DNA from 4 places in the Sphingomonas sp. GCM10030256 genome. Region 4 is predicted to be linked to each of the others. Evidence: predicted binding sites of a transcription regulator. Region 4 holds the regulator's gene; each other region holds the start of a gene.

Region 1 (7,476 bases), on a different contig from region 4:
ATGAAGCTGGTCGTCGCCGACCCAGCGCAGCTCCGGGCTGTCGTCCATCGCATCGATCAGGAGATCGCGGATGTGCGCCGGCGGGCGGAGAGCGACGAACAGGCGGTGCATGGCGTGGTCAAATACAGGCGCGGAGCAAGGCGATCCACTTGGCCATGCGCGGGGACATGTCGGCTGGGAGGGCATCCGGTTCGACCTCCATCACCCGCTCGACCTCCCAAGACCAGCGCCGGGGCGTGTAGCGGACGTCGCGGACGATCAGCAGCGAGGCGAGGTCGCGCTTGAAATCGGTCGGTTCTTCCAGCTCGCAGGCGAGTTGCACCGTGCCGTGCGAGGTCATGCCGATCTCCTCGCGCAGCTCGCGCAGCACGGCTTTCGCCGGCGCTTCGTCGGCCGCTCGCCCGCCGCCGGGGAGGCGCCAGCCGGGCGCGTAGCGGAGCTTCACCAGCACGATGCGGCCCTCGTGCGTGAGCGGCAGGGCGTGGGCGCCGAAGGTCCGCGGGCGGCGGATGAACCAGCCCGCCTTGAGCAGCGCGTGCGCCGCGCCGAGCAGCGGGCGCAGGAGCCGGTCGGCCAGGGTCACGGAAGGGTGGGAAGCCATGCGGCCTTGTTCCCCGCTATGGCGGCCGAGGCAACCGCCAACTCTCCGACGCGCAGGACGCTTCAACTCACACCATCAACTCACATGTAAGTAGGTCGTTTCGCTGCCGTTTTTTCTTGAAACACCGAAGCAACTTTCCGATATGATGCGTTGAGGCGGGCACGGTTGCCTGACCCCAATGGAGTTTCACGATGCAGAACTGGTCTGACCCGCGCACGACGACCGCCGCGCAGCCCGCCGTTTCGGTGGGTGTGCCGCGTGCCACCCGCGACGCGGGCCTGCGGTCCTACATGCTTTCCGTCTATAACTATATGGCGTCCGGCGTCCTGCTGACCGGCATTGTCGCGCTCGGCCTGGCGATGACTGGTGTTGCGCAGTCGATCTTCTTTGGCGGCGGCATCCTGAAGTGGGTGGTGATCTTCGCGCCGCTGATCATGGTCATGGTCATGGGCTTCAAGGCCCAGAACATGTCCGAGGGCGGGATGAAGACCTTCTTCTTCGCCTTCGCCGCGGTAATGGGCGTGTCGATGTCGGTCATTCCGCTGATCTACAGCGGCACCTCGATCGCGCAGACCTTCTTCGCGACGGCGGTGGCGTTCATGTCGCTCAGCCTGTGGGGCTACACGACCAAGAAGGACCTCAGCGGCTGGGGCACCTTCCTGATGATGGGCGTGATCGGCCTCCTGGTGGTGATGATCGGCAACATGTTCCTGCGCTCGGATGCGCTGAGCATGGCGATCAGCGCGATCGGCGTGCTGCTGTTCGCGGGCCTGACCGCCTACGACACGCAGAAGATCAAGAGCATGTACGCCTACGTTGCCGGGTCCGAGATGATGGGCAAGTCGGCGATCCTGGGCGCGCTGACGCTCTACCTGGACTTCATCAACATGTTCCAGTTCCTGCTGAGCTTCATGGGCAACCGCGAATAATCGCAGCCCGAAGCGAGGCGGAAAGAGGCCGGCGGGAGCGATCCTGCCGGTCTTTTTGTTTGTGGCGGGGCCGGGCGGGGGAGGGCGGGGCGGAGCGGCGGTGTTGGCATGGGCCCGCTTAGGGCACATCATGGCTGCTTAGGACAGCGACAAAGACGCCCGGGCGCGCCCTTCAGTCGCGCAATCGCCGGAACAGCAGCTTCCAGGCCCGCTCGTCCTTTGGGAATGGGTCGGGGCCGGGGCGCTCGCGCGTGGCCTTGAGATGCGGGGCGCGGGCGCCGCAACGGCTGCAGACCAGCCGCTGACCAAGCGCCTCGATCTGCGTGTTCCAGCAACGGAGCAGGCAATAGCGGTTGAAGCGCTGGGCATCGACGACGCTGACCTTGTCGCAGGTCCGGCAGGTGACCCGCAGGTTGGCCTTGTGCTTGACGAGGTCAGAGAGGCCGTCGAGCCGGGTGTTGGCGCCCACGTCGCAACCGCGTCACAGGGGGAGGGCGAGCTGGTCCCGATCGACCACGTGCACCGGCTCACCAAGTTTCTGAACGATGGTCGCGGCGAGGGCGTCGGCCGCCCGCTCGCGCAAGCGCGAATCCCGCACGGTGAGGCCGAGGCGAGCCCAGGCAGGGGCGTTCAGGAGAATCGTGGAGAGGCGTTCGGGGTCCATGCCCTGCAAGAACATAGGGGGAACATGGAGGTCAAGAGGCAGGCCGAGCGCAAGCGAGCGATTGCGCAGCAATCGGGAGGCAGTACGAAGAGACCGCGCAGGCCGGCCAGCCTGCCGCGCAGCGGACAGGACTGACGTCACGCGACTTACTCCCGTGACGGTTTGTGGCCGTCAGCAGTCCGTCTGGTCTTGGTGCAGAGAGGAGAACCAAGCGGACGGGCATCCGCCTATTGTTGCCACTGCCGCTCGATGGCTTGAGCCTCGGTCTGGGCATCGAGCGGCTCTCCCATCCGGCTGTCGATGATCGCAGTAAGAGCCGGATCCTGTCCGCCGGCCATTCGATAGTTGCCCTGCTCCTGACCGGATCGGCGAACCAGTCCCTCGATGATCCAGTCCTCGCCACCCCGGCAGGCGAGCCCGCTTTGTCCTTCGGCCGTGAAGCTGCGGCAATAGCGGCCGTCACGATCTCTGAAGCTCAGGCCCATGCGTATGCCGAGCTGCTCGCCGGCAGCCGCAAACTGACGGTCGAGGGCGCGGTCGAGCGGGCCTGCCGCGGCAAGCTGTCCCCTGTCGGACCGATACGAGCCCTCGCCACCCCGCATGGCAACGCCGATCACCAGCCCAAACGCCAGGCTGGCGGCCGCGGCGAGCCCCACGACGCTCCACTGGCGCCGGCGAGCACGCACCTGAGCGAGGGGGATAATTTCGGCCGTCCATGGCTCCGCCGCGGTCAGGAGGCGCTCGGGGAGCGGAGCGGAAAGGATCGGCGCGAAGGCATCGCACAGTCGCCCCGCCAGCGTGCGATGCTGCTCGGCAAGGGCGGCGAGCCCGGGGTCGGCCGCCACCCTCGCTGCCATGACGCTGGCTTGCGGCTCGGGCAGCTCACCGTCGAGCCAGGCGTAGAAGTCGGGGTCGTCGGTCATGCGTTAGTTTCCTGGCCAAGGGCGGCAAGAAGGGAATTGCGACCTCGCACCAGCCGGCTCGACACCGTGCCGATCGGTTGGCCGAGCAACTCGGCTGCCTCGCGGTAGCCGAGGCCCTCGATCATGATCAGGGCGACCACCTCGCGCTGCTCGTCGGGCAATCCGGTCATAGCGCGCATGACCTTCGCCAGCTCCGCCGCTCGCTCGATGTCCGCGGCCCCATCGAAGCCCTGAAGTTCGCCCGCTTCCGGCGGGGCTTCCCACGCCGCGCGTCGCTGACGGCTGCGCCCCTCGTCGATCCAGAGATTGCGCGTGATGCGGAACAACCAACTGTCGAGCCGTGTACCCGGCGTGAACTGCGATCGGCTGCGCAGCGCTCGCTCGATCGCTAGCGCCGCCAGATCGTCCGCGTCCGCCGAGTGACGCGACAGGGCGAAGGCGAAGCGCCGGAGCCGTGGCAGCATTGCTCCGAGCTCTTCGGCAAACGCGTCTTGAGTCTTCATTGCTCTCCATGGGGGATGAAACGACGCGCCTGCACCGTTTCATCCCAAAGACGAACTGATTAGGATTGGTTGCAATGTCCAGAAGCTCTTCTGCCCTAGCCGCTCTCATGCTGGCGGGCGCCGCACTCGCCGCCAGTACTGCGGGTGGGGCACAGCTGCTGCCCTCGCTGCCCATCGGCAATCTGCCGCTGCCGAGCACGGTGCAGAATGTACCGCTGGCGGGCAACCTGTTGTCGCCCCTCTCACCAGCGCAGCGCAGCGCGGCGACCATGCCAAGCCTCGACCGGCTTGGCGTCGGGCAGGGAATAAGCGACCTCGGGCAGGCCTCTCTGGCGGAGCTCCGGAAGATACGGCTGGGCGAACTCATCCGCAGCAATCCGGCGCAGCTCGACGCGGGTCCGGATGGCTTGCCCGTCCGACGCGGCGTGCTGCTCGCGATCAATCCTGCCGATGCGCAGCTTCGTGCAGCGGCGGTAGCCGGCTTTCGGGTCGAAGCGCGGGAAGACCTCGGCGGGATCGTCAGCGTGACGCTGCGAGCCCCCGCGCGCATGTCGCCCAAGGCGGCGATGCGGCGGCTGATGCAGGCGGCGCCGGGGCTCGCGGCGGATTACGACCATGTCTACGAGCCTGCCGGCGGCGCCTTGTTGCCGGTGATGGGGGCAGTGTTGGCGGGCGCCAATCCGCCGCCGATGCCCGCCGGCCGCACCATCGTCATGATCGACGGCGGCGTTGCGGCGCATCCGAGCCTTGCGGGTGCGAAGATCGTGCAGCATGGCTTCGCGGGCGCGGCGAAGGCGACGGGTCACGGTACGGCGGTCGCATCCCTGCTGATCGGCCGGGACGGTGCCTTCCGTGGAGCGGCGGACGGGGCTCGGCTCTATGTCGCGGACGTCTATGGTGGGAGCGCAGGGGCGGGCAGCGCCAGCGCGATCGTGCGGGCGCTCGCCTGGGGGGCCTCGAAGCAGCCTGACGCGATCAGCATCAGCCTGGTTGGCCCTAGCAACCTGCTGCTGCAGCGAGCGGTAGCGATCTTGGCCGGGCGCGGGATCAGGCTGGTGGCGGCAGTCGGCAACGACGGCCCTGCGGCGCCAATTCAATATCCGGCAGCCTATCCCGGCGTGATCGCCGTCACGGCGGTGGATGCGCGCGACCGGGCTTTGCCGGAGGCAGGCAGGGCGGCGCGGCTCGACTTCGCGGCTCCGGGCGCGGACATGGCGGCGGCCTTGCCGGGCCGGGGCTATGCGAAGGTCCGCGGCACAAGCTTTGCGACGCCGCTGGTCGCCGCGCGGCTGGCCGCGAAGGGCTCGCCACAAGCACTCGGCGTGGAAGTGGCGCGGGGCAATGGCAAGGTGGGGCGGGGCATCGTCTGCCGCACTTGCCGTACCGATCCGAAGGCTGTGGGCGCAAAATAGAAATTGGTCGCGCGGGATGAAGCGCCGGATTGCTATCGTTCTCAATAGGCAAGCCCCTCCGGGGCTGCATGCAATTGAGAACGACAGGAAAGGACCTTTGATGATCCGTCTTACCCTTGTGCTGGCGCTGGCCGCCGGCAGCGCTTCGGCCCCGGCCTCGGCCCAGCTCCTCGGCAACCTCGGCGGCACCGTCGGCGGCGTTGTGGGCGGCACTCTGAACGGAAGCAATTCGATCGGTGGCACCGTCGGTGGCACGCTGAGTGGCAATGGCGCGCTGTCGGGCACGCTCAATGGGGTTAGCGGCAGCATCACCAAGAGCGTGACCGGGAGCGTTACTGGCACCGGCTCGCTGACCTCCAGCCGATCGGTCGACACGAAGAGGGGTTCGGCAACCGGCGATGTCGGACTCGCAGGCTCGCTGGCGGGTACCGCTGACGGTGCGCTGGCTGCGAGCGGTGTGGGGCAGTCGGGCCTAGCGGGCTCGCTCGCCGGGAACGCTTCTGGCAGCAAGAATGCGAGCTTTGGCATCCAAGGCGTCGGCACCGATGCGCTGGGTTCTGCTGGAGGCAGTGCCGCCGGCATGGCAGGTGGTCAGGTATCGGCTGCGCGCGACCAAGTTTCAGCGGTGCGTGGTCAGGCACGGGACCACGCTTCGGGTGCCGTGAACGGAGCGCTGACCGCAGCGCGCCAGTCAGGCGGTAGCCTAAGCGCGTCGGGTCAGGCCAGCGGCTCGGCTGACGGAAAGGCCCGTGCCTCGCGCGCCAACTAAGTCTCTCCCAAGCGCCTGCCCCCCTTTGGCAGGCGAAAGTGGCCCGCCGAGTCCTTCCGGCGGGCCGCATCGCTCTACCTTCGAGGATTACGAACAAAGGAGGTTAGGACTGCTCCTGTTTCGTAGAAACAGCTTTTGAGTACCTCAGCAAACGGCAGGTCCTGGGCCGCTAGCAGACTATCCGGTTCTCGCGTCTAAGCCGCCCCTTTCGGAGATCAAAGAAACCTGCAGTGCTCATGTGTTTGCGGGTACGCGCCGGCTGAGCCATGCGCGGAATGTGCTCGCTGCAGCACGGCAGGCCGCGGCATTTGGCCGTCTAGACGACCGTCCATCTGCTCCCTCACGAAATGTGTTCAGAGCAAGAAGTCATTCGTACCGAGGTTTACCATTCCGTTGAGCCAAATGATGAAGTCGGCAACTCCGTCGCCATCCACGTCGCCCTGCACTAAGGTTTCGCCGCTGTCTTGACGAGACGCACCCGGTCGGCGGCGATGTCCTCCAGCTGCGTGGCGTCCTTGATGTTGGAAGCGAACAGGGTAGCGCGCGCCTCGATCGGTCCCCGTGTGTAGCCGACGTCGACCGAGCCGGTCGTGGCCGTCTCCGCTTTGAGGTCACCCAGCGGTTCGAGCCGGGAAAGACCGGCCGCTTCGATCTCTTGCTCCGCTGTGTCGAAAGGAGCTTGAGAACACGCTTCTGAAACTCGCTAAGCGGCCCCGGCCGCACTCTCGATCCGTGACGCGAGACGACGAGCGTTCATATCGCCGTGCTGACGCAGATGGCGTGCGACATTCTTGGCATCTTCCATAGTCGGGTGAGCGACACACGGCGGACGTTCCAAAGGCAACGCGCTTCATAGAGCGCCCATGCCTCATCGTAAGCACGCGTGAGCGGCAGCTTGGTATCAACTCCATTGTGCCTCGGCATGCTCACGGCGTTCTCCTTTCGTCCAAATTTGCCCACTTCCGTCAGATTATTCAAGCAGTGACCCGCCAAGGCTGCCTCGGGAAGGCGGACTTTGATCGTTTATGAGTCCTGGTCCTAGACCATGCGGCTCGATTGAGCTTCATCCGCCAGGCACGCGGATTGGGGTTCGATATCGCCGACATCCGCTCGCTGCTGGCACTTGGCGCTGACCCCGAGCAGGACTGCGGCCATGTTGACCAGCTCGCGACTGGGCACCTTCGCGCCGTCGAGCGCAAGATCAAGCAGCTGGAACAGCTACGGCGCGAGCTGAACAGGATGCTCAGCCAATGCCGGGGAGGTCGGATCGCGGACTGCCGGATCATGGAAGCGCTGTCCGACAGCACTGGATCATCGGCCCCGCAATAGTCAGGCGAACGTGCGCTTTCAGGTGCCGGGCGCCCCTGCTGGGAACGACCGGAATGGGCGCCGAGCCGACTGGAGTGCCTTCTCGGCGGCAGCGGTTACGGGAGTAAATCCCGTGACGTCAGTCCTGTTGCGCTTCGACTTCGCTCAGGACGCAGGCTGGCCGGCTGTCGCGCTCTCTTCGCGCTGCTGCAGACGGCGCTTACGCGCCGGCTTCGCTGGGCTCAGGCGCTCGCTACTGATCCAAAAACGACCGCATCTTGCGGCTCCGGCTCGGATGCTTCAGCTTGCGCAGCGCTTTCGCCTCGATCTGGCGGATGCGTTCGCGGGTGACACTGAACTGTTGGCC
Region 2 (7,476 bases), 250 kb from region 4:
CTGGCGGTGTTCGGGCTCGGCAAGCAGGGCCGGCCATCCCGCCGCGCCGATCTGGTGCGCGACACCAACGAGACCCGCATCGCACTGGCGATCGACCTTGATAGCGCTGAACCGCGACGGATCGGGACCGGCATTCCCTTCTACGACCACATGCTTGACCAGGTCGCGGCGCACGGCGGGTTCAGCCTGGTACTGAGCTGCCAGGGCGATCTCGGCGTCGATCCGCACCACAGCATCGAGGATGTCGCCATCGCGCTTGGCGAGGGGCTCCGTCAGGCGCTTGGCGACAAGAGCGGGATCGGCCGGTTCGGCTTTGCCCTGCCGATGGACGAGACCCGCGCCGAGGTGCTGATAGACCTGTCGGGACGCCCCTTCGCCCGCTTCGACGGCCAGTTCGCAACCGAGGCGGTGGGGGGGCTGCCGACACAGATGGTGCCGCACGTGTTCCGCAGCCTGGCTGACAGCTTGCGGGCCGCGATCCACGTCCGGGTCGAGGGCGACAACGACCACCACAAGGTAGAAGGCTGCTTCAAGGCGTTCGGCCGGGCGCTCCGGTCCGGGCTGGCGATCGAGGGCAAGGCGGGCGAACTGCCGAGCACCAAGGGCACGCTGTGAATTCGCTTGCGATCCTTGATGTCGGCTACGGCAACACCGACTCCATCCGGCTCGGCTTTGCCCGGCTTGGCGCCGAGGCGGCACTCGCCTCCGACGCGAAGCAGGTCGAGGGGGCGGAGCGGCTGGTGATCCCGGGGGTCGGTTCGGCGGGGTTCGCGATGGCGCGCCTGGCGGAGCTAGCGCTGGTCGAGCCGCTCCGCCGCCGGACGGGGCCGACGCTTGGCATCTGCCTTGGCATGCAGCTGATGTTCGACCATTCGGAGGAGAGCGACACGGCTTGTCTCGGCCTCGTCGAGGGGCGGGTTCGCGGCCTCTCGCCGGCGCCGGGCCATCCGGTGCCGCACATGGGCTGGAGCCGGCTGGAGTGGGTGCACGGCGAGATCGGGCTTGCCGAATCAGATTATCTCTACTTCGCGCACAGCTTCGCCTGCGACGACGGTCCGGCCACGGCCGCCCGCGCAAGCTACGGTCAGGCGAGCATTCCCGCCGCCCTCCGCTCCGCACGCTTGTGGGGTGCGCAATTCCACCCGGAGCGCTCGGCGGCGGCCGGCGCGCGCTTCCTCCAGGCGTTCCTGAGCGCATGAAGCTCATCCCGGCCATCGATCTGATCGGCGGCCGCTGCGTGCGCCTGGCGCAAGGCGATTTCGCGCGCGAGACCATCTACTCGGACGACCCGGCCGCGGCGCTGGCCGGCTTCGCCGAGGGTGGGGCGGAGGTCGCGCACCTCGTCGACCTCGACGGAGCCCGCGCCGGCGAGCCGCGGCAGCACGACCTGTTCGCCCGCCTGGCGAAAAGCTCGCCTCTCGCGCTCCAGGTTGCCGGCGGGTTCCGGACCGAGGTGCAGGTTTCGCAGGTGCTCGACGCGGGAGTGGAACGGGTGGTGATCGGAAGCCTGGCGCTGACCGATCCGGAGGCGTTCGCCCGCATGCTCGACCGCTTTGGAGCGGAGCGGCTGACGCTGGCGCTGGATGTCCGGCTGGAGAACGGCTCCGCGATGGTGGCGACGCACGGGTGGAGCCTGGGATCGAGCCAGACCCTGGCCGAAGTGTTGCGCCGCTTTCCCGCAGTCCGGCACCTGCTGGTCACCGACATCGATCGCGACGGCATGCTGAGCGGTCCCAACACGCCGCTGATGCAGGGCATTGTCAGGGACTTCCCGCAAGTGGACCTGCAAGCTTCCGGGGGGGTGGCGACGATCGGCGATCTCGATGCCCTGCGGCGGGCCGGAGCTTCGGCGGCGATTGTCGGGAAGGCGATCTGGGAAGGCCGGTTCACGGTTGCCGAAGGGGTCGCCCATGCCCGCGGCTAGGATCATCCCCTGCCTGGACGTGGCCAATGGGCGGGTGGTCAAGGGCGTCCGCTTTCGCGACCATCGCGATGTCGGCGATATCGTCGATCATGCGCTCCGCTACCGCGACGAAGGCGCCGACGAACTGGTGTTCTACGACATTACCGCCAGCCCCGACGGGCGCAGCGTGGACACTGGATGGGTGCGGCGGGTGTCGGCACTGATCGATATTCCGTTCGCTGTTGCCGGCGGCATTCGCGACGTCGAAACCGCCGCGCGTTGCCTTGCCGCCGGCGCGGACAAGATCAGCATCAACTCCCCGGCGCTCGAACGGCCGGAGCTGGTCGCCGAGCTGGCCGAGGCGTTCGGGCGACAGTGCGTCGTTCTCGGCATCGACAGCCGCCGTGGGCCCGACGGCCGGCTGACCGTCAAACAATATAGCGGCAGCCCCGACGCGGCCCGCGACTCCGGACGCGAGACGGTGGCGTGGGCACGAGAAGCGGTGAGTCTTGGCGCCGGCGAGATCGTGCTCAACTGCGTCGAGCGCGATGGCGTTCGGCAGGGCTACGATCTCGATCAGTTGGCGGAGCTGATCGCGGCGGTGGAGGTGCCGGTGATCATCTCGGGCGGCGCGGGGGAGGAGAAGCATTTCGCCGAGGCCTTTGCCGCCGGTGCGAGTGGCGCGCTGGCCGCCAGCGTGTTCCATGATCGCCGGATCGCGATCCCTGAACTCAAGCGTTACCTCGCCGGGCGCGGCATCGAGGTGCGCCCATGATCGATCCGGCCACTCTGGACTGGACCAAGGCTGACGGCCTCATTCCCGCGATCGTACAGGACTCCGCCAGCGGCGAGGTGCGGATGCTGGGCTACATGGACCGGGGTGCCCTAGAGGCCACGCTCCGCGATGGCTTCGTCACTTTCTTCAGCCGGTCGCGCAGCGCCCTGTGGCGCAAGGGGGAGAGCAGCGGCAACCTGCTCGAGCTGGTCGAGGTCCGCACCGACTGCGACCGCGATGCGCTCCTGGTCCTCGCCCGTGCGCGGGGTCCGACGTGCCACACCGGAAGCGAGAGCTGCTTCGGCAACGAGGCTGTGCCCGGGACCGGCTTCCTGGCCAGCCTCGCGGCAATGCTGGCCGAGCGCGCCAAGGCCGATCCCGGGCAGAGCTATACCGCCCGGCTGGTCTCCGGCGGGGTCAAGCGAATCGCGCAGAAGGTCGGTGAAGAAGGCGTGGAGGTCGCGCTGGCGGCGGTCGGCGGAACCCCGGACGAGGTCACGTCGGAAACGGCGGACCTCCTGTACCACCTGAGCGTGCTGCTGCCCGAGGCGGGCAGCTCGTGGGAGGAGGTAATGGTGGAGCTGAAGCGCCGTCACGCGAGCAGCGCGACCGCCTCTTCGTAGAGTTCGCGGCTGGCGGCTGCGACCACGTGTCCGCCTTCGAACGTCGTGCCACCCGTCCAGTCGCCGATCGCTCCACCGGCCCCACGCACGACCGCGACCAGCGCGTCATAATCGTGCGGGTGGAGCCCGCTTTCGATCACCAGGTCGATGTCCCCGGTCGCGACCCGGGCGTAGGCCATGGCGTCAAGTCCGTAGCGGGTCAGCCGGACGGCCCGCCGGACCCGGTTCACCGCTTCCAACTCCTCCCAAGGGAAGAGGAACGGGTCGGTGGTCGAGAAGCGCGCGTCCGCCAAGGTGGTGCAGCCGCTGGTGCGGACGGGCGCGCCGTTGCGGCGGGTCTCGCCATCGACGGCGATCAGGGTTTCCTCGATCGCGGGAAGGTCGATCATCCCGGCGATATGCCGCCCTTTGTCCAGCAGTCCGACCAGCACCGCCCAGCTCGGCAGCCCGCAAATCAGCGCTCGGGTGCCATCGACCGGATCCAGGCTCCAGCGGATTGGCGAGTCGCCGCGGGCGAGGCCATATTCCTCACCCCAGATGCCGTGATCTGCGAAGGTCCGTTCGATCAGGCTCCGTAATGCCCGCTCGGCGGACCGGTCCGCGGCGGTGACGGGATCGTAGCCGCTGGCCGCCTTGTTCTCACCGACCAGGCCGGCGGCGGTCTCCTGCCGGATCGCGGCCCGGGCTGCGGCGGAAAGCTGTTCGAAGAAGGCGCGGTCCACCGTGCGCCATCAGCAGGTCGGCAGGGGATGGGCAAGTCATTGGCGCATGAAAGGACTCGCTGAACCCGCATTGACTCCCATCGGCAGCAGGAACAAAACACGAACATCTGCTGTTCCGAGTCGAGCCGTGACTGTTCAACCCTCTACCATTGCCGAGTTGCGTGCCAAGTTGCGCGCCATCGAAGGCGACGGGCAATGCTCGCGGCCGGTGCTTCCGTTCGCCCTCGACGCGGTGGACGGGCGGCTTGCCGATGGGGGCGTTCGGCTGGATGCGCTGCACGAGGTGGCGGGGGAGGGCGCCGGCTGGGGCGACGATGCCGCGGCGGTGCTGTTCATGGCCGCCATTGCCGCGCGGACCGGAGGGCCGATCCTGTGGGCGGTCCGTTCCCGCGACCTGTTCGCGCCCGGGCTCTATCAGGCCGGGCTGGACCCCAAGCGGGTGCTGTACGCCGAGGCGCGGGACGATGCCGAGTTGCTCGCGCTGATGGAGGAAGGACTGCGCCACCGTGGCCTAGGGGCGGTGATCGGCGAGGCCAAGCGGGTCGCCATGGCCTCGACCCGCCGGCTGCAGCTTGCCGCAGAGGGCGGTGGCACAATCGCCCTGCTGCTGAAGCGCGCGGCGCGGGGAGGCGGCGATCCGCTCGGCATCCCCTCTGCCGCCGTGACCCGCTGGCGGGTGGCGAGCGCGCCGTCTGTGCCGGTCCCGTGGGACGGGCTCGGCCGCGCCTGCTGGCGCCTGGCCTGCGTCCGCCAGCGCGGCGGCGATCCTTTCGAACTGCAAGTGGAGGCTCCAGATGAGACGGGTCGCCTCGCTCTACCTGCCGGACTGGTCGATCGACCGGCTGCGGCGGACCGAGCGCCGCTCCGCGCCGTCGGCTGAAGCTGACGGCCGGGCCGCTTTCGATGCTCTCGGCGCCGAGGCTGCAGCCGAGCGGGCGAATCACTGCTCCGTGCCCAGGGAGGGCGGCTGGCGCCCCGGTGCGCGCTGGGCGCAACAAAGACAGCCGGATCCGGGCAGTAGCCTTGCCGACTCACGTGAGGAGGTCGAGGCGGCGATCGAGGGGCTGCCGCAGCACCGCCGCCCGCCGCAGCGCGAGCTTGGCCGGGTCAGCGTCGCCGCCGACAATCCGTTCAAGAAGCCTGTCCTGAGCGGGGTCGGAGAAGGACTGTCGCGCCCGCCCGAGGAGAGGGTTGCTCCACCGGCCATGCTGCGCGAGCTGTCGCGCCGCACGGAGGCGGTCGAGCACCCGTTCAGAGCGATGCAGTCGGACGAGGTTCGAATGAACCTTTCGCAGGCAGCGGCCCTGCCCCCGCTGCAATTTCCCGGCGAGGATGCGCCGGCCAAGGCTGGTCGCGGGGCCGCGCTGCGGAGCGGCAGCAAGCGCGATCGCTACCGCAAGGAGGCGCCGCACGGCTCGCTTTCCATCCAGCGCGCCGCCGCGATGCCGCCAGTGCAATTTCCCGGCGAGGACATGGCGGCACGCCGCGCCCGGCACTCTCCCCGCCGCAGCGCTCGCGATGGGCATGGCGGCGAGGCGGGCTATATCGCTCCGCCCTCTTTGGCGCAGCTTGCCGCCATGCCCGCAGTGCAGTTCCCGGGCGAAGGGCCGCATCCCGACAATCATGGCAAGAGCGAGCCGACCGCGCCGACTTACGGCCAGGGGCGCTTTTTCCAGACCGGCCGGACGCTGGGCAGCATGGTGGCGCGGGTCTGCCGCGACGATGAGGCGGGCACCGCGGCCGACTTCCTGCCGCCGAACGAGCCGCCGCTGGTTACCACCCACAAGGTCGGCCCGCGGGTGGAGATCGCCGCCGTCAATCCGACAGCCCGTGCGCTTGGCCTGACACCTGGCACCGCGCTGACCATGGCTCGCGCGCAAGTGCCGGGGTTGGAGGTTCGCGCTGCCGATCCGGACGGCGACGCTGCCGACCTCCGTGCGCTGGCTGAACTGCTCGCCCGCCGCTGGGCTCCGACCGTGGCGATCTCCGATGCGGACGGACTGTTCATCGACCTGACCGGGGTTGCGCACCTTCACGGCGGGGAACAGCGGTTCGCCCGCCGTCTCGTCCGCCTGCTCGCCCGGCACGGCTTTGCCGCGCGAGTGGCGATTGCCGACACCATCGGCGCGGCCTGGGCGCTGGCGCGGTTCGGGGCGGGAGCCATCCAGATCGTCCAGCCCGGCAGGCACGGGGATGCAGTTGCCGCTTTTCCCGTGTCCGCGCTGCGTCTTCAACCCGCCGCACTGGAACTGCTCGCCCGCCTTGGTGTCGACCGGATCGGCCAGCTGTTCGCCATGCCGCGTGCCCCCTTGGTACGACGGTTCGGGCAGGCGATCGTGCAGCGGCTGGATCATGCCACCGGTCGCTCGCCTGAACCATTGGATCCGGTGGTGCCGCCCACCGCCGTTGTCGTGGAGCAGCGCTTCGCCGAGCCGATCGCCACGGCCGAAGCGATCGAACATTGGCTCGGCATCCTGATGCCGCGGCTTGCTGGCGCGCTGGCCGAGGAGGGACAGGGCGCGCGGGCGGTCGAGTTGATCGCGGCGCGGGTGGACGGGGTGCCCCAGCGTCTGCGCCTCGGCTTCGCGCGGCCAACCCGCGATGCCGCTCACATGCTGCGCCTGGTGCTTCGCCGCATCGAGGAGATCGAGCCCGGATACGGGATCGATGCGATAGCGCTCCACGTCCGGCGCGCCGATCCTCTCGGGGCCGAAGCCTTCGGTGCCGCGCTGGCGGAGGGCGAGGAGCCGGACCTGGCCCCGCTGGTCGATGCGCTCGCCAACCGGATCGGGGCGGAGCGGGTGTGGCGGATGGAGCCGGTGGAAAGCGAGGTGCCCGAACGGTCGGTCGCCACCGCTCCGCCGCTCGAACCGCCACGCGCGCGCGGCCCAAGGCTCAAGGCTGACGACGTCCGCTTGCTGGATGGCCGCGCGCCCGACCACCCCTGGCACCCGCGCTGGCCCCGCCCGGTTCGGCTGCTGCGCCGGCCCGAGAGGGTCCAGCATGTGATGGCCGAGCTGCCCGATCTTCCTCCCCGCCGGTTCACCTGGCGCGGCACCGCCTACCGCGTGGTCCGCGCCGACGGTCCCGAACGGATCGCTGGGGAATGGTGGCGCCGCGCCGCCGAGCGGCAGGCCGTCCGCGACTATTTCCGAGTCGAAGTGGAAAGCGGTCAGCGCTTCTGGCTGTACCGCCGCGGCGACGGCGTGCGCACCGAAACGGGCGATCTCAGCTGGTTCCTTCATGGCCGGGCCGACTGACGCGGCATGGCCTATTGCGAACTTCAGACCACAACCAACTTCAGCTTCCTGCGCGGGGCGTCCGATCCCGAGGAGCTGTTCTCCACGGCCTCGATGATGGGCATGCCGGCGCTTGGCGTGACCGACCGCAACTCCGTCGCCGGCCTGGTACGAGCGATGGTCAAGGCGGAGGAGGTGTCGGCCCAGCATGCGC
Region 3 (7,476 bases), 1.1 Mb from region 4:
CGAAGATCGCCGGCACGCTGTCCACCGCGAACACCAGGTCGGCGAGGTTGATCACCACCAGCGCGAGGAACAGCGGCGTCGCCGCGCGCACCAACTTGCCGGTCTTCTCGTCGGGCACCTTCACGAAGAAGTGCTGGGCGTGCAGGTCCTTGGTGACCCGCATGTGGCTGCTGATCCAGCGGACCACCGGATTGCCTTCGATGTCCATCGGCTTGTCGCCGGCGAACAGCATCTTGATGCCGGTGAAGACCAGGAATGCCGCGAAGATGTACAGCACCCAATACCATTGCTGCACCACGGCCGCGCCGAAGCCGATCATGATGCCGCGCAGCACGATCACCGCGATGATGCCCCACAAGAGCGCGCGATACTGGTACATCCGGGGAATTGCGAAATAGGTGAAGATCAGGCTGATCACGAAGACGTTGTCGATCGACAGCGCTTTTTCGATGAAGAAGCCCGTGTAATATTTCATGCCGAGGTCGGCACCCTTGGCGATCCACACCCAGACGCCGAACGCCAATGCAATGCTGATGTAGAAGGCGCTGAGCTTCAGGCTTTCGCTGATCCCCATCTCCCGGTCCTCCTTGTGGAGGACGCCGAGGTCGAACGCGGTCAGCGCGACCACCAGCCCGATGAAGGACAGCCAGAACCAGACGGGCGTTCCGAGCCAGTCGGTGAAGAGGAATTCCATGATTTGGAGCCCTTATGAACCGAAAACACAAGGTCCGCTGTCCCGAGCAAAACAGTCGAGCGTCCCTCGACTAGGCTCGGGACGAACGGACTTCTGGTCCGACTGGAGTCAGGCCCAGGCCGTCCGCCGCGCGAACCGTCCGATCAGCTGCTTCACCCGCAACCGCAATTCCTGCAGCCGGGTCAGCCGCAGCGGGTCGGGCAGCGAGCGCCCGCGTTCGTCGCGCAGCGCACGGTCGATCCGCTGGTGGGCTTCGGTCAGGCGATAGAGTCGCGGGTGCATGGTCTCGGTCTCCTCTTGATCGATGAAGCGATCGGAGAGCCGACGGTTGGGTGGCGGTGGGGCAGTCGCGCCGGGCCAAACACATCGGAAGTCTCCGATGCGGTCCGACATCACTCGCCTTCGCTGCTTGCAGCTTCGGCGAGCCAGAGGGGCCCGGTCCGCTCCCGCTTAATAAGAGCGGCCTCGTCCGTGTTCAAGGGATGGGCGCCACCGCTGGTCGGGGCCGACGCCCTTCGCTAAGCTCCGTGGCAATGGGGAGGGCTGTTCCATTTCGGCGACGTCGTTACCGGCCGCGGCGTAGCGGGTGGAGTCAGGCGCGGCGGCGCGGCGGCATTGGCCGGCTGTTGTCCGGGCTGCGGCCGTTCGCGCTGCTTGCGATCCTGCTGACGCTGTGGCCGGCGTTCGATCCGGCGCTGGTGGAGCCGCTCGGGCCGCTGGCGAGCGACCCGGAACGCGTCTCCGCCACCTTCACCCGCTGCGGTCGCGGCCGCGGCGACGCCTGCGTAATCGACGGTGACACCTTTAAACTCGGCGCCCGCAAGGTTCGGATCATCGGCATCGACGCGCCGGAGGTGAAGGGCCAGTGCGCCAGCGAAATCGCGCTGGCCGAACGGTCCACGCGCAAGCTTCAGGCGCTGCTCAACCAGGGTGCCTTCACGATGACGGGCCGGGTCGGCGACATGCAGGACCGCTATGGCCGCGACCTGCGCACGCTGACCCGCGATCGGCCCGGCGGGACCATTCAATCGATCGCCGAGGACATGCGCGCCAGCGGCCTTGCCCGCCGCTACGTCGGCTTCAAAGTCGGCTGGTGTTGAGGATCGTTCTGCCGCTTCTGGCCGCCGTCGCCACAGCAAGCTGCATGGGTCTGCCAATGCGCAACGAACGTGAAGGGGTGGAGGTCGGCGTCGCCTTCGATACGGCGGGGGAGCGCGGCAGCTTCGCCGACGGGCTGGCCGATCCCGGGGCCGGGCGAGCGGTCACGCCCGACGATCCTGTGCGGATCGCCTCGGTCAGCAAGCTGGTGGTGGCGATCGGGGTGATGAAGCTGGTCGAACTCGGCCGGCTCGACCTCGATGCCGACGTGTCCGACATGCTGGGCTACACGGTGAAGCCGCCCGGCCGCCGCAGACCACCCGTCACCCTGCGGATGCTGCTCAGCCACACCAGCGGGCTGCGAGACCATGACGACCAATATGCTATCCCCTTGGGTGAGCGGCTGGAGGCCGTGCTGCGTTCGCCGCACAGCTGGGACCCGGCCCACCCGCCCGCCAGCGGCTATTTCACTTATTCCAACCTCAACTTCGCGGTCGTCGGCTCCGTCATGGAGCGCGCCACGGGCGAGCGGTTCGACCGCTGGATCCGGCGCCAGGTGCTCGACCCGCTGAAGATCGACGGCTGCTTCAACTGGCCGACCTGCAGCGACGCCGCGATTGCCCGGGCGGTGGTGCTGACCCAGGACGGCAAGCCCATCCGCGACGATCTTCGCAGCCGCCGTCCCGATTGCCCGGTGTTCGTCCGCGAAGGCCAGCCCTGCGACCTGTCCCGCTGGGTGGCAGGGGAGAATGGAGCGCTGTTTTCGCCGCAGGGTGGCCTGCGGATTTCCGCGCGTGGCCTGGCGAGAATTGGGCGGATGCTGCTGAATGGGGGCACACTCGATGGCGCACGAATCCTCTCCCGGGCCTCTGTGGAGGAACTGCTTCGTCCACAGTGGCGCTTCAACGGAAGCAACGGTGCCACCGATGACGGCTTCTATTGCAGCTATGGTCTCGCGAGCCAGCAGATCGGGATCGGAGGGCAGGGCTGCAGCGACGACGGCGCAGGGGACGGCACCCCGCGGGTGGGACATGCCGGCGAAGCCTATGGCCTTCGTTCCGGCCTCTGGATCGACCGCGTCCAGCGCACCGGAGTCGCCTATTTCGTCACCGGCCTCGCCGCTGACCCGCCACGCGGCCGAAGCGCCTTCCGCCAGTCCGAGGAACAGGCGTTTCGGCGATCACTTTCCTTGCTTCGCCCGACCCGCCACAAGGGCGAGGCTGACGTGGGGGAACGCCGCCGATGACCCTCCTGCTGGCTCCATTGCTTCTCGCCGCCACTGCGATCGATCGGCCCGCCAGGCGCACGGCCAGTGACGCACAGATGACGAGCATGGATGCCTATTTCGGCTGTGCCTTCGGGGCGGTGCGCGCGGCCCGTTCGGAGGGACTTGCGGCAGGCCGGTTCGGCGAATGGCTCCACCGCCTGTGCGGGGCCGAGGAGGCGGAGCTTCGTCGTCGCTCTGCTGCGCTCGGACGGGCCCAGGGCCTCTCCCATGCTGCGGCGCGGCGCAAGGCCGACGCCGCGGTGGACGCCGCTCGGGCCGATATGATCGGGCTTTATTCCCGGCGCTGACCCCGATGCGCTTTCGTGGCCACGTCAATCCACAAAAAAGTCGGTTGCCGATAATTTACCGGCTTGCGTCCGCCTGCGCTTCAAAGCACAACATCTGGTAGCGGATCGGGGGGACCAACGCACAACATTGTGGTTGGCGCTGGGGATAACTATATCTCTGGCGGAGAGGAGACGCGTCCCTGTGAATAGCGGGGACAAGCGCCAAACCCTCCCGATTTCGCCTTGTCCGGATGCGGCACCGACCGCAATCTGGTAGGAACGAAGAGTGAACAGCGGCCAGCGAGTCGCTGCAGGGAGAGCGAACATGGACTTCTCGAGCAGCAGCAGCGTCAGCAGCGACGACGTGACGGCGAACGATGCGGGCGGCAGCAAGTCGATCGACTCGCGGCGCTTTCCGGTCGCTACCGACCCCAGCCGCGATTCTCTCCTGACCGACTTTGGCAAGGACACGCTGAAGGACCGCTACCTGCTTCCTGGCGAATCCTACCAGGACCTGTTCGCCCGCGTCGCCGCAGCTTACTCGGACGATGCGGAGCATGCCCAGCGCATCTACGACTATATCTCCCGGCTGTGGTTCATGCCCGCGACCCCGGTCCTGTCCAATGGCGGCACCGGCCGCGGCCTTCCGATCAGCTGCTACCTCAACAGCGTGTCCGACAGCCTGAACGGCATCGTCGACACCTGGAACGAGAATGTCTGGCTCGCCTCCAAAGGCGGGGGCATCGGCACCTATTGGGGCAACGTTCGCGGCATCGGCGAGCCGGTCGGCCTCAACGGCAAGACCAGCGGCATCATTCCCTTCGTCCGGGTGATGGACTCGCTGACGCTGGCGATCAGCCAGGGCTCGCTGCGCCGCGGCTCGGCGGCCTGCTACCTCGACATCTCCCACCCGGAGATCGAGGAGTTCCTCGAAATCCGCAAGCCGTCCGGCGATTTCAACCGGAAGGCATTGAATCTCCACCACGGCGTGCTGGTTACCGACGCCTTCATGGAAGCGGTCCGCGAGGGCGCCGAGTTCGAGCTCAAGAGCCCGAAGACCGGCGAGGTGCGCGGCTCGGTCGATGCCCGCTCGCTGTTCCAGAAGCTGGTCGAGACCCGCCTTGCGACCGGCGAGCCCTACATCATCTTCATCGACCAGGTGAACCGGTCGATGCCCAAGCACCACCGCGATCTCGGCCTCAAGGTCACCACGTCCAACCTGTGCTCCGAAATCACGCTTCCGACCGGCAAGGATCACCTCGGTGCTGATCGCACCGCGGTCTGCTGCCTGTCGTCGCTGAACCTGGAAACCTGGGACGAATGGAACGGCGACAAGCGCTTCATCGAGGATGTGATGCGCTTCCTCGACAATGTGCTGTCCGACTACATCGCCCGCGCGCCCGACGAGATGGCCCGCGCCAAATATAGCGCGGAGCGCGAACGCTCGGTCGGCCTTGGCGTGATGGGCTTCCACTCCTTCCTCCAGGCCCGCGGCCTGCCCTTCGAAGGCGCGATGGCAAAGTCCTGGAATCTCAGGATCTTCAAGCACATCAAGGCGCAGGTCGATCAGGCGAGCATGATGCTCGCGCAGGAGCGCGGGGCCTGCCCCGACGCGCAGGACATGGGCGTGATGGAGCGCTTCTCCTGCAAGATGGCGATCGCGCCAACCGCGTCCATTTCGATCATCTGCGGCGGCACCAGCGCCTGCATCGAGCCGATCCCGGCCAACGTCTACACCCACAAGACGCTGTCGGGCAGCTGGTCGATCAAGAACCCGCACCTTGAAAAGCTGCTGGCGGAGAAGAGCAAGGACAGCGCCAACGTCTGGAACTCGATCCTGGAGCAGGGCGGCAGCGTGCAGCACCTCGACTTCCTCACCCAGGAGGAAAAGGACACGTTCAAGACCAGCTTTGAGATCGACCAGCGCTGGCTGCTCGAACTCAGCGCCGACCGCACGCCCTACATCGATCAGGCACAGTCGCTGAACCTGTTCATTCCGGCCGACGTCGACAAGTGGGACCTGATGATGCTCCACTTCCGCGCGTGGGAGCTGGGCATCAAGTCGCTCTATTACCTCCGCAGCAAGTCGGTGCAGCGCGCCGGCTTCGCGGGCGGGGTGGAAGCGGACAACACCGCCGAAGCACCCAAATACGAACTGGCCACCACGGACTACGACGAATGCCTGGCGTGTCAGTAAAGCGCAGCGCGCTCGGCACAGCGGAGCGGGACGGTGAGGGTCTGTCGTCATGACCCTCCCCGACATCCTCAGGCTGCTCGCGGCCATCCTCCTCATCGCCGCCGGCGTCTGGCAGTACCGCCGCCGCGCCCGCGATCCGGAGAATGCCAGCTACGGCAGCCAGTCCGGCGTGCTCCTGCTCGCTGTGGGCGTGATCCTCGCCATCTACGCGCTCGGCGGCCTCGACTATCGCCCGAGCCCGTCGGAGATCGAGCGGGCGCGATGACCGGCTTTTCCTCCTTGCATGAACGAACCGCGACTGCTGTTGTTGCGAACGAATCGCAACAAACCTCGGAGTCGTTCAATATGCGCAAGTGGCATCGCTGGCTGTCGGTCCTGTTCGGCCTGTTCATGCTGTGGATCGCGGTCACCGGCGTGCTGAGCCATGTCGGCAGCCTGGTGAACGACGCGCGCCAGGTCGCGCTCGCCGCCGCGCCCGCCGGCTTCGTCTGCCCCGAGACCATGAACTGCCGGCCCAAGCCCGCGCCCGGCGGGTGGAACCTTGGCCTGCTTCACCATCTCCATTCCGGCGAGACGTTTGGGCCGATCGGCACCGCCATCGCCATCCTGAGCGGCCTGACCCTCATCTTCTTCAGCATCTCGGGACTATGGATGTACCTGCAGATGCTCCGCGGTCGCCTAGTCAAGGCGGGCGGCGGCAAGGCGGTCCGCGGTGGAAAGCTGTTCTGGTGACCACCGCCCAGACCCTCCAGCTGCTCGCTGCGGCCTTGCTGATTCTGGCCGCCATCCTCAACCTCGGCCGCGCCCGTCGTCACGAGGATGCGTTGAAGGCGAAGAACGCCCGCACCTCCGGCTGGCTGTTCCTTGCCGCCGGAGCCCTGTTCTTGGTCCTCGCTTTGGGGTTCCGCGAGTGAGCGGCGCCACCCTCGCTTTCCTGGTCGTCGGCATCCTCGCCGCGCTGGTCGGGGCCGGCATGCTGGTTGCCGCCCTGCGCGGCCGCCCCGGCGAGTCCCGCAAGTCGACCGGCCTGCTGATCGCCGGAATGATGGTCCTCGCCTTCGGCCTGGTCCTCGCCGGCTTCGCCATCGCCTGGACCACCACCGAACCTTACGATTTCTCCACTTCCAACGCGGGAGCCAACTGATGCCTCTCCTCCAAGCCAACAAAGCCTACAAGCCGTTCGAATACCCCTGGGCGTTCGAATATTGGAAGCGTCAGCAGCAGATCCACTGGATGCCGGAGGAAGTGCCGCTTGGCGAGGATTGCCGCGACTGGGCGCAGAAGCTCTCCGACCACGAGCGCAACCTCCTCACCCAGATCTTCCGCTTCTTCACCCAGGCCGACGTCGAGGTGCAGGACTGCTACCACGAAAAATACGGCCGCGTGTTCAAGCCGACCGAGATCAAGATGATGCTGACCGCGTTCAGCAACATGGAAACGGTCCACATCGCCGCCTACAGCCACCTGCTCGATACCATCGGCATGCCCGAAAGCGAGTATAGCGCCTTCCTCCAGTACAAGGAGATGAAGGACAAGCACGACTATCTCAGCACCTTCGGCGTCGACACGGACGAGGACATCGCCAAGACGCTGGCCATGTTCGGCGGCTTCACCGAGGGGCTGCAGCTGTTCGCCAGCTTCGCCATGCTGATGAACTTCCCGCGCTTCAACAAGATGAAGGGCATGGGCCAGATCGTCAGCTGGTCGGTCCGCGACGAGAGCCTTCATTGCGAAGGCATCATTCGCCTGTTCCACGCCTTCACCAAGGAACGCGACTGCCTGACCCCCGCGGTCAAGGACAGCATCATCGACACCTGCCAGAAGACCGTCCGGCTGGAGGACGCGTTCATCGACCTGGCGTTCGAGCAGGGCCCGGTCGAGGGCATGACCCCCAAGGCGATCAAGAAGTACATCCGCTACATCGCCGACTGGC
Region 4 (7,476 bases):
GTCTTTCCGGTCAAGGCGGCGCGCAGCGGCTGGGCCAGCTTGCCGAGCTTCAGCCCCGCTTCCTCCGCCACCTCCCGGACCGCGGCTTCGGTGCTCTCCCGGGTCCATTCGCGCAGGCCCGCCAGCGCGCTGTGGGTGCGGACCAGCACCTGACGGGCATCCGGCGTCAGCAGCGCCGCAGCGCCGTCCTCCATCGGCAGTGGCCGCGCTGCAAACAGGAAGTCGGCGGCGGCGGCAAGCTCGTTCAAGTCCTTCGCCCGGGCCTTGAGTTCGGGCATCGCCCGCTCGAGCAAGGCGAGATCGTCACCCTCCATCCCGCCCCGCCGCGCCGCAACCAGCACGCTCAGCCGGGCATCGTCGGTATGGCGCAGGTAGTGCCCGTTGAGGTTCTCCAGCTTCTTGAAGTCGAACCGCGACGGCGACTTGCCGACATGATCAAGGTCGAACCATTCCACTGCCTGCTCGCGGCTGATGATCTCGTCGTCCCCATGCCCCCAGCCAAGGCGCAGCAGATAGTTGAACAGCGCTTCGGGCAGGATGCCGAGCTCGTCCCGATAAGCATCTACCCCGAGCGCGCCATGCCGTTTGCTGAGCTTCGCCCCGTCAGCGCCGTGAATCAGTGGAATGTGGGCGTAGGTCGGCTCCGGCCAGCCCATCGCGCGGATGATCACCAGCTGGCGGAAGGCGTTGTTGAGGTGGTCGTCGCCGCGGATGATGTGCGTGACCCCCATGTCGTGGTCGTCGACCACCACCGCCAGCATGTAGGTCGGGGTGCCGTCGGAGCGGAGCAGGACGAAGTCGTCGATCTCGCTGTTCGATACCGTCACCCGGCCCTGGACCAGATCGTCGATGACCGTTTCGCCTTCACGCGGCGCCTTGATGCGCACGACGAACGGCGCTCCTTCAGGCCCGGCATCCGAGCAGTCGCGCCACTCGCTGCTGAGCCGGAACGGGCGGCGCTCGGCCTGAGCCTTTTCACGGCGAGCGGTCAGTTCCTCGGACGACAGGTAGCAGCGGTAGGCATGACCGCTTTCGAGCAGCTGATGCGCGACCTCCGCATGGCGAGCCTCGAACTCCGACTGGAAATGCGGTTCGCCATCGCCCGCGATGTCGAGCCATGACAAGCCGTCGAGAATCGCGTCGATCGCAGCCTCGGTGGAGCGCGCCCGGTCCGTGTCCTCGATCCGCAGCAGGTATTGCCCGCCATGGTGACGGGCGAACAGCCAGTTGAACAAGGCGGTGCGGGCTCCGCCGATGTGCAGATAGCCGGTGGGGCTCGGCGCAAACCGGGTAACGACAGTGCTTGCGCTCACGCGCGCTTTCCTCTTGAAACGGCCTCGCCGGATCGCGAGGGGCAGGGGCCCGTAGCATGGACATCCTTGCGCTTCCACAGCGCACCGCAGCCGGCTGGCCAATGCAGGTCGGGAAGCTGCGCGCGGCACTCGAAACCTTTCTCGAAAAGGAACGCGAGCAGCTTGCGCTCTGGCTGGTGGTTGGCCTCGCGGTCGGCATTTCGGCCTGGTTGGTGCTCGCCGACAAGTCCCTGTGGATTGCCTTCCTCTGCCTGACCACCGGTGGAGCGATCATGGTCGCGGCCTTCGGGACGGGACGGCTGGGCCGGGCCTGCGCCGCGTTCCTTGCCGCGACGATCCTCGGCCTGGTGCTGATCTGGGCGCGCAGCGAGATGGTTGCGGCTCCGCGGGTGGAGCGCCCGACCATCACTCAGTTCACCGCTTCCGTCGAGCGGGTCGAGTTCCTCGCAGCGCGCGAAAGCATCCGGCTGACCCTGGCGCCCACGGACCCCGCGCTGCCTGCGCGGGTACGGGTTTCCATGCCGGATGACGATCCGCCCCACGGCCTTGGCGAAGGGGCCACGGTGCGGCTGCGCGCCCGCCTGACCTCGCCGATGCCGATGGCTCTGCCGGGGAGCCATGATTATGCTCGGGACGCCTGGTTCCGGGGGATTGGCGGGCTCGGGCGCGCGCTGGGGTCGGTCGAGGTGCTCCAGCCCGCGCCGACCGGCGGGCTTGGGCAGTTTCGGGAGCGGCTGGACCGGCACATCCGCGAGTCGCTGCCCGGTGCCGAAGGGGCGATCGCAACAGCCCTCGCTACCGGCGACCAGGGCGCCATGCCGGAGGAGGATGCGGAGGCCATGCGCCGAAGCGGCCTTGCCCACCTCCTGTCCGTCAGTGGGCTCCACATCGCGGCGGTGGTGGGCGCTGCCTTCGTGCTGACCATTCGCCTGCTGGCCTTGTCCGAACGACTGGCGCTGAGGGTCAATCTGGTACTGGTCGGGGCAGGCGCGGGGGCACTGGCGGGGATCGGCTATACCCTGCTGACGGGCGCGCAGGTTCCAACTGTACGAAGCTGCATCGCGGCCATTCTGGTGCTGGTCGGGGTGGCACTCGGCCGCGAGGCGATCAGCCTGCGTTTGATCGCGGTCGGAGCCTTGCTGGTCCTGCTGTTCCGGCCTGAGGCTCTGGCCGGCGCCAGCTTCCAGTTCAGCTTCGCGGCCGTCACTGCGATCGTCGCGCTGCAGTCGACGCCCTGGGTGCGGCGGCACTTCTCGCCGCGGGAGGAGGGGCTGCCGAGGCGCTTCGGGCGAAGTCTCGGCTCGTTGTTGCTGACCGGCCTGGCCGTCGAGTTCGCGCTGATGCCGTTCGCCCTCTACCATTTCCACCGCGCCGGGCTGTACGGTGTGTTCGCCAACCTGGTTGCGATTCCGCTGACGACCTTCGTGGTCATGCCGTTGCAGGCAGCGGCATTGTTGTTCGACGTGATCTGGCTCGGAGCGCCGTTCTGGACCATGACCGGATGGTCACTCAGCTTCCTGCTCGATCTGGCGCATTGGGTTGCCGGGGCAAAGGGAGCGATCGCCATCCTGCCGGCCATGCCGCGCTGGGCCTTTGGGCTGATGGCTGGGGGCTTCCTGTGGCTGTGTCTCTGGACCAGCCGAGCCCGCCTGCTCGGCCTCGTGCCGCTCGCGATCGGCGCGCTCGTTGCCGCCGCGGCGCCGCGGCCCGACCTGCTGGTGACGGGCGACGGGCGGCACGTCGCGATCGTCGGGGAGGATGGCAGGCCGGCACTGCTCCGGGAACGGGCCGGCGATTTCATCCGCGACATGCTCGCGGAAAGCTCGGGTTACGATGGCGACGCGCTGCCGATGGAGGCGCTAGCGGACGGCCGGTGCAGTGCCGACGCTTGCATCGCCGACGTGGAAGCAGACGGCCGCACCCTCGGACTGCTGGCGATCCGATCGACCCAGCGGCTCGATTGGGGCGAGTTGACCCAGGCATGCTCCCAAGCCGACATCGTCATCGCCGAGCGGCGCCTGCCCCGCGGGTGCACTCCGCGCTGGCTCAAGCTCGACAGAACCACTCTCGAGCGGTCAGGCGGCGTGACCATTCGCCTTGGAGATCCGCCGCAGGTGCGGAGTGTTGCCGAGCAGGTGGGGGGCTGCCCTGGGCTCAGGCGCCGCGGGCCCCATCCATCATCCGGCCGACTGCCACACTGCCAGTTCGCTTCCCGATGGATCGATGAAGTGAAACCGCCGTCCTCCCGGGAAGCTGAAGATCGGCTTGGCGATCACCCCACCCGCTTCGACCACGGCGTCGAACGCCGCCTCGAGATCGTCGACACGGACCACCGGTAGCGGCGCTGCCAGCGCCTCCTCCCGCTCCCCTTGCAAGCCCACATCGACATCACCGGTCGTCGTTGCGGAATAATCCGGCCCGAAGTTGCTGAACGTCCAGCCGAACGCCTTGCCGTAGAACGCGCGGGTGAGCTCGTGCGCCGTGGCGCTCGGCAGCTCGATATAGTCGATCCGGGCCTTCGCCATCTCAGTAGCGGCGGATGAGGCCGGCGAGGCGGCCCTGGATCTGGACCCTGTTCTCGTCATAGCGCTGCGCCTCATAGGTCCGGTTAGCCGGATCGAGGCGGATCATCCGCCCTTCGCGCCGATAGGTCTTCAGGGTGGCCTCGGCATCATCGATCAGCGCCACGACGATTTCCCCGTCCCGCGCGCTGTCGACCTTGCGGATCAGGGCGAAGTCGCCGTCCAGGATGCCTTCCTCGATCATAGAGTCGCCGGACACCTCCAGGGCGTAATGCTCGCCGGGGCCAAGCAGCGCCGCCGGGACTGCAAAGCCCTCGGTGCCCTGCAGCGCCTCGATCGGTGTACCCGCCGCAATCCGCCCATGGAGCGGGATCTCGACGGTATCGTTGGCAGCCTGGATCACCGGCCGCAGCGCGGGAGGAGAAACGACCGACGACGCTTCCGGCATCCGCAGCACCTCAAGCGCGCGGGCGCGGTTCGGCAGCCGGCGGATGAACTGCCGCTCTTCCAGCGCCGAGATCAGGCGGTGCACGCCGGACTTCGACTTCAGCTCCAACGCCTCGCGCATCTCATCGAAGCTTGGGCTGACGCCAGTTTCGCCAAGGCGATCATGGATGAATTGGAGGAGTTCGCGCTGCTTGAGCGTGAGCATGCCGGGCTCCATCGTGAACAGACGGAGAACAGTTATCGAACACTGCTGAAGGCGTCAACCCCTGCGTTCGGCCTTGCCAAGAAATGCGCTCAGCAGTGCGTGGCCGTGCTGCGAGGCGACGCTCTCCGGATGGAACTGGACCCCATGCACCGGGGCTTCGGCGTGGCGCACGGCCTGGATCATGTCATCTTCGCTCCAGGCGTTGGGGAGCAACGGCCCGGCGGTCAGGGTGATCGCCAGCGAATGATAACGGGTGACTTCAAAATGGGGTGGCAGTCCGGCGAACAGGCCGCTGCCATCGTGACGAATTCGGGTAGTCTTGCCATGGACCGGCGGGACCTGGCCGACCTCGCCGCAACAGGCGAGTGCGATGGCCTGGTGGCCAAGGCAGACTCCCAGCAGCGGACGCCGCGCGTCGATGCAGGCCCGGGCAAGATCAACCGAGATGCCAGCATCCTCAGGCTTGCCGGGTCCGGGCGAAATCAGGATTGCATCGCTACTCAGCGAAAGCGCGTCCTGGACACCGATGTCCGTGCTTCGGATCACCCGCACCTCGGCGCCGAGCACAAGCAGGTAATCGATCAGCGTGAAGGTGAAGCTGTCGACATTGTCGATGACCAGGACGGAGGGCAAGGATCAGCCGCCGGTGATCAGCCGCTTCCTGGCCGCCGCGATCGCTGCTTCGTTGCGCTCCACCCCCAGCTGCTGCTGCGCCGCGGTGAGGAACTGCACCGCATATTCCTCGCTGGCCGACTGGTTGAACTCAGCCTGCACCTGCGAGATCAGGGCGGGCTGCAGCGAGGCATTGCCGGGCGTGATCCGGCTGTTGCGGACGATGAAGAAGCCCTGGCCCTCCGGCGCTCCGGTCAGGCGCGCACGGCCGGCGGGCATGCCGAAAAGAATGCGCAGCGGCCCCGGCACCTGCGGTCCAAAGCGGTTCAGTTCGAGCCGGCGGACGTTCAGCGGCTCCGGCTTGGGCAATCCGGGAACTCCCGCTCCGGCTACCGCCTGAGCGAGCGGCGCTCCGCCGTTGACCTTGGCCAGCACGGCATTGGCGACGGCGCGGGCGCGGGCGAGCGCGCGCTCGTCGAGGAGGTCGCTGGCGACCTGCGCCCGGATTGCGGCCAGCGGGGCAGGGGCCGCCGGAGTGACCTCGCCGGGCGCGAGCAAGGCATAGCCCGCTCCATCCGGCAGGGTCTCCACGACGGGGTCGTCGTCCGCCGCCATGTCGAAGCCGAAGCGCACCAGCCCGGCGAGCTCAGGGGGAAGCTTGAATCCGGGGTTGGACGGCGCGGCGCCAGTGGCAGTGAGCGGCGGCGTCTGGACGATCGGGAGGCGATTGGCCGCCGCGACTTCGGCGAAGTTCTGTCCCTCGGCCACCGCATCCTCGACCTTGGCGACAAGGTCCGCCAGGCCGTTCTTGCGCTTCTCCGCGGCCAGCTTTGCGGTGATCTCCGCCCGTGCCTGGGCCAGCGATCGGCCCGCCGTATTGCGAATGCCCTCGACCTTGATGACGTTCCAGCCGAGGTCCGACTGGACCGGCCCGACGATCGCGCCGGGCGCGGCGGCGAACACCTGCGCCGCGATCGCGGCTCCCGCCAGTTGGGTCAGCTGTTCGCGGGTCTGCGGCCCGACGCTGACGTCCGCGGCACTGAAGCCGGCTGGCGCCGCTGCGGCGGCGAAGGTGCCGCTGCGGGCGCGGCTGGCAACCTGGTTGGCGGCATTGCGGTCGGCGATCACCGCGCGGCTGATCACCCGCTCCTCTTTACCGGCATAGGTGGCCCGGTTGGCATTGTAGTAAGCGGCGATCTCCGCGTCCGTCGGAGCCAGGTTGCCCAGCTGCTCCGGCCCAATCCGCGCGATGCGCAGGACCCGCTGCTCCGGCACCGTGTAGCGGGCCTGGTTGGCGCGGTAATATTGCTGGACTTCGGCCTCGGTCGGCGCGGGGCCGCCACGGAACGCGGCCGCGGGAATGAAGGCCACTTCGCCCTCGCGCCGCTCCAGCAGCATGGATGCGTAGGGCCGCGCCACGCCGACCGGCAGACGGGCGTTGGCGGCAACCGGGGCCAGGATCAGCCGCTGCAGCAGCAGGGTCATGATCTCCCGCCGGACCTGCGCATCGGTCAACCGCTGCTGCTGGAGGAAGGCTTGGTAGTTGGCCTCGCTGAAGCGCCCGTCCAGTCCCTGCATCCCGGGAATGCGGGCGATCTCCGCGTCGATCAGCCGCTTGGAGATGTGCAGCCCATGCTCCTGGGCGAACGCATGCAGCGTCCGCTCCTGGATCAGCCCGTTCATGATCGATTCGAAGTCACCGGCGATATCCGCGTAGGTGGCATCGGGCTTCTGCTGACGGGCCTGCTGCAAGCGACGCTCGAGCGCCTTGGCCAGGTCCTGCTCGGTGATGCTCGCCGACCCGACCTTTGCCAGAGTGCCCTGCGACAGACCGCCGCCGCCGGACAGCACATTGCTCATGTCCCCAAGGGCGAACGACGCCAGGATCATCAGCAGGAAGGCAACCAGGATGCCGGTGCCGACCTTGGACTTGGACAGGCGGCGGAAGGAGGAAAGCATGAAGCGGCGGCTCTCGCGAAAAAAGGAATGCGGGCTTTAGGGGCCGCCGGGTCAGGCATCAAGGCAGGCGGGCTTCAAGGTGGACTGGTTGGCTGCTAGGCGCGGCGCAAAGCAAGGGGAGGATCAGATGACTCGGCGCAAGCTGGTAGCGGGAAACTGGAAGATGCACGGCACCGCGGCCGATCTCGATGAGGTCCGCGCGATCGCCGAGGCGGCGCAGCGGATGGGCGGGGTCATTGTCGCGCTGTGTGTCCCGGCGACGCTGATCCACCGGGCGGCCGAGGCGGTCCCCGGCTTCCCGATCGGGGCGCAGGACATCCACAGCGCGGAGAAGGGCGCCCACACCGGCGACATCTGCGCGGCCATGCTCCACGACGCCGGAGCGAGCCTGACCATTGTCGGCCACAGCGAGCGCCGC

Evidence for each region. Region 4 encodes LexA, which represses DNA repair genes until DNA is damaged. Its sites were predicted from a motif close to GTTCCNCNCTTGTTCT; they were not measured.
Region 1: a site for LexA is predicted at 2,203-2,218, ahead of ACFQPG_RS10785 (DUF6771 family protein). Genes of this name have one in related genera too.
Region 2: a site for LexA is predicted at 4,113-4,128, ahead of ACFQPG_RS05100 (ImuA family protein). Genes of this name have one in related genera too.
Region 3: a site for LexA is predicted at 3,623-3,638, ahead of ACFQPG_RS01020 (ribonucleoside-diphosphate reductase subunit alpha). Genes of this name have one in related genera too.

Annotation. Positions count from the first base shown of each region.
Region 1 is NZ_JBHTDI010000002.1:600,870-608,345, reverse strand. It holds gene thpR (RNA 2',3'-cyclic phosphodiesterase) at 1-111, opposite strand, end outside; gene ACFQPG_RS10800 (NUDIX domain-containing protein) at 119-601, opposite strand; gene ACFQPG_RS10795 (Bax inhibitor-1 family protein) at 793-1,530, shown strand; gene ACFQPG_RS10790 (hypothetical protein) at 1,703-1,999, opposite strand; gene ACFQPG_RS10785 (DUF6771 family protein) at 2,012-2,194, opposite strand; gene ACFQPG_RS10780 (anti-sigma factor family protein) at 2,422-3,117, opposite strand; gene ACFQPG_RS10775 (RNA polymerase sigma factor) at 3,114-3,620, opposite strand; gene ACFQPG_RS10770 (S8 family serine peptidase) at 3,728-5,032, shown strand; gene ACFQPG_RS10765 (hypothetical protein) at 5,133-5,801, shown strand; gene ACFQPG_RS10760 (MerR family DNA-binding protein) at 6,858-7,130, shown strand; gene rpoD (RNA polymerase sigma factor RpoD) at 7,363-7,476, opposite strand, start outside.
Region 2 is NZ_JBHTDI010000001.1:1,043,375-1,050,850, forward strand. It holds gene hisC (histidinol-phosphate transaminase) at 1-615, shown strand, start outside; gene hisH (imidazole glycerol phosphate synthase subunit HisH) at 612-1,199, shown strand; gene ACFQPG_RS05080 (HisA/HisF-related TIM barrel protein) at 1,196-1,924, shown strand; gene hisF (imidazole glycerol phosphate synthase subunit HisF) at 1,911-2,678, shown strand; gene hisIE (bifunctional phosphoribosyl-AMP cyclohydrolase/phosphoribosyl-ATP diphosphatase HisIE) at 2,675-3,301, shown strand; gene ACFQPG_RS05095 (inositol monophosphatase family protein) at 3,271-4,023, opposite strand; gene ACFQPG_RS05100 (ImuA family protein) at 4,151-4,903, shown strand; gene ACFQPG_RS05105 (DUF6504 family protein) at 4,818-7,283, shown strand; gene ACFQPG_RS05110 (error-prone DNA polymerase) at 7,290-7,476, shown strand, end outside.
Region 3 is NZ_JBHTDI010000001.1:233,470-240,945, reverse strand. It holds gene ACFQPG_RS01045 (TerC family protein) at 1-694, opposite strand, end outside; gene ACFQPG_RS01040 (hypothetical protein) at 803-976, opposite strand; gene ACFQPG_RS01035 (thermonuclease family protein) at 1,321-1,794, shown strand; gene ACFQPG_RS01030 (serine hydrolase domain-containing protein) at 1,851-3,038, shown strand; gene ACFQPG_RS01025 (hypothetical protein) at 3,035-3,367, shown strand; gene ACFQPG_RS01020 (ribonucleoside-diphosphate reductase subunit alpha) at 3,672-5,543, shown strand; gene ACFQPG_RS01015 (hypothetical protein) at 5,593-5,808, shown strand; gene ACFQPG_RS01010 (PepSY domain-containing protein) at 5,889-6,275, shown strand; gene ACFQPG_RS01005 (hypothetical protein) at 6,272-6,457, shown strand; gene ACFQPG_RS01000 (hypothetical protein) at 6,454-6,687, shown strand; gene ACFQPG_RS00995 (ribonucleotide-diphosphate reductase subunit beta) at 6,687-7,476, shown strand, end outside.
Region 4 is NZ_JBHTDI010000001.1:1,292,624-1,300,099, forward strand. It holds gene gltX (glutamate--tRNA ligase) at 1-1,313, opposite strand, end outside; gene ACFQPG_RS06490 (ComEC/Rec2 family competence protein) at 1,370-3,652, shown strand; partial or broken gene ACFQPG_RS06495 (hypothetical protein) at 3,575-3,913, opposite strand; gene lexA (transcriptional repressor LexA) at 3,840-4,487, opposite strand; gene ACFQPG_RS06505 (anthranilate synthase component II) at 4,542-5,120, opposite strand; gene ACFQPG_RS06510 (SurA N-terminal domain-containing protein) at 5,124-7,058, opposite strand; gene tpiA (triose-phosphate isomerase) at 7,186-7,476, shown strand, end outside.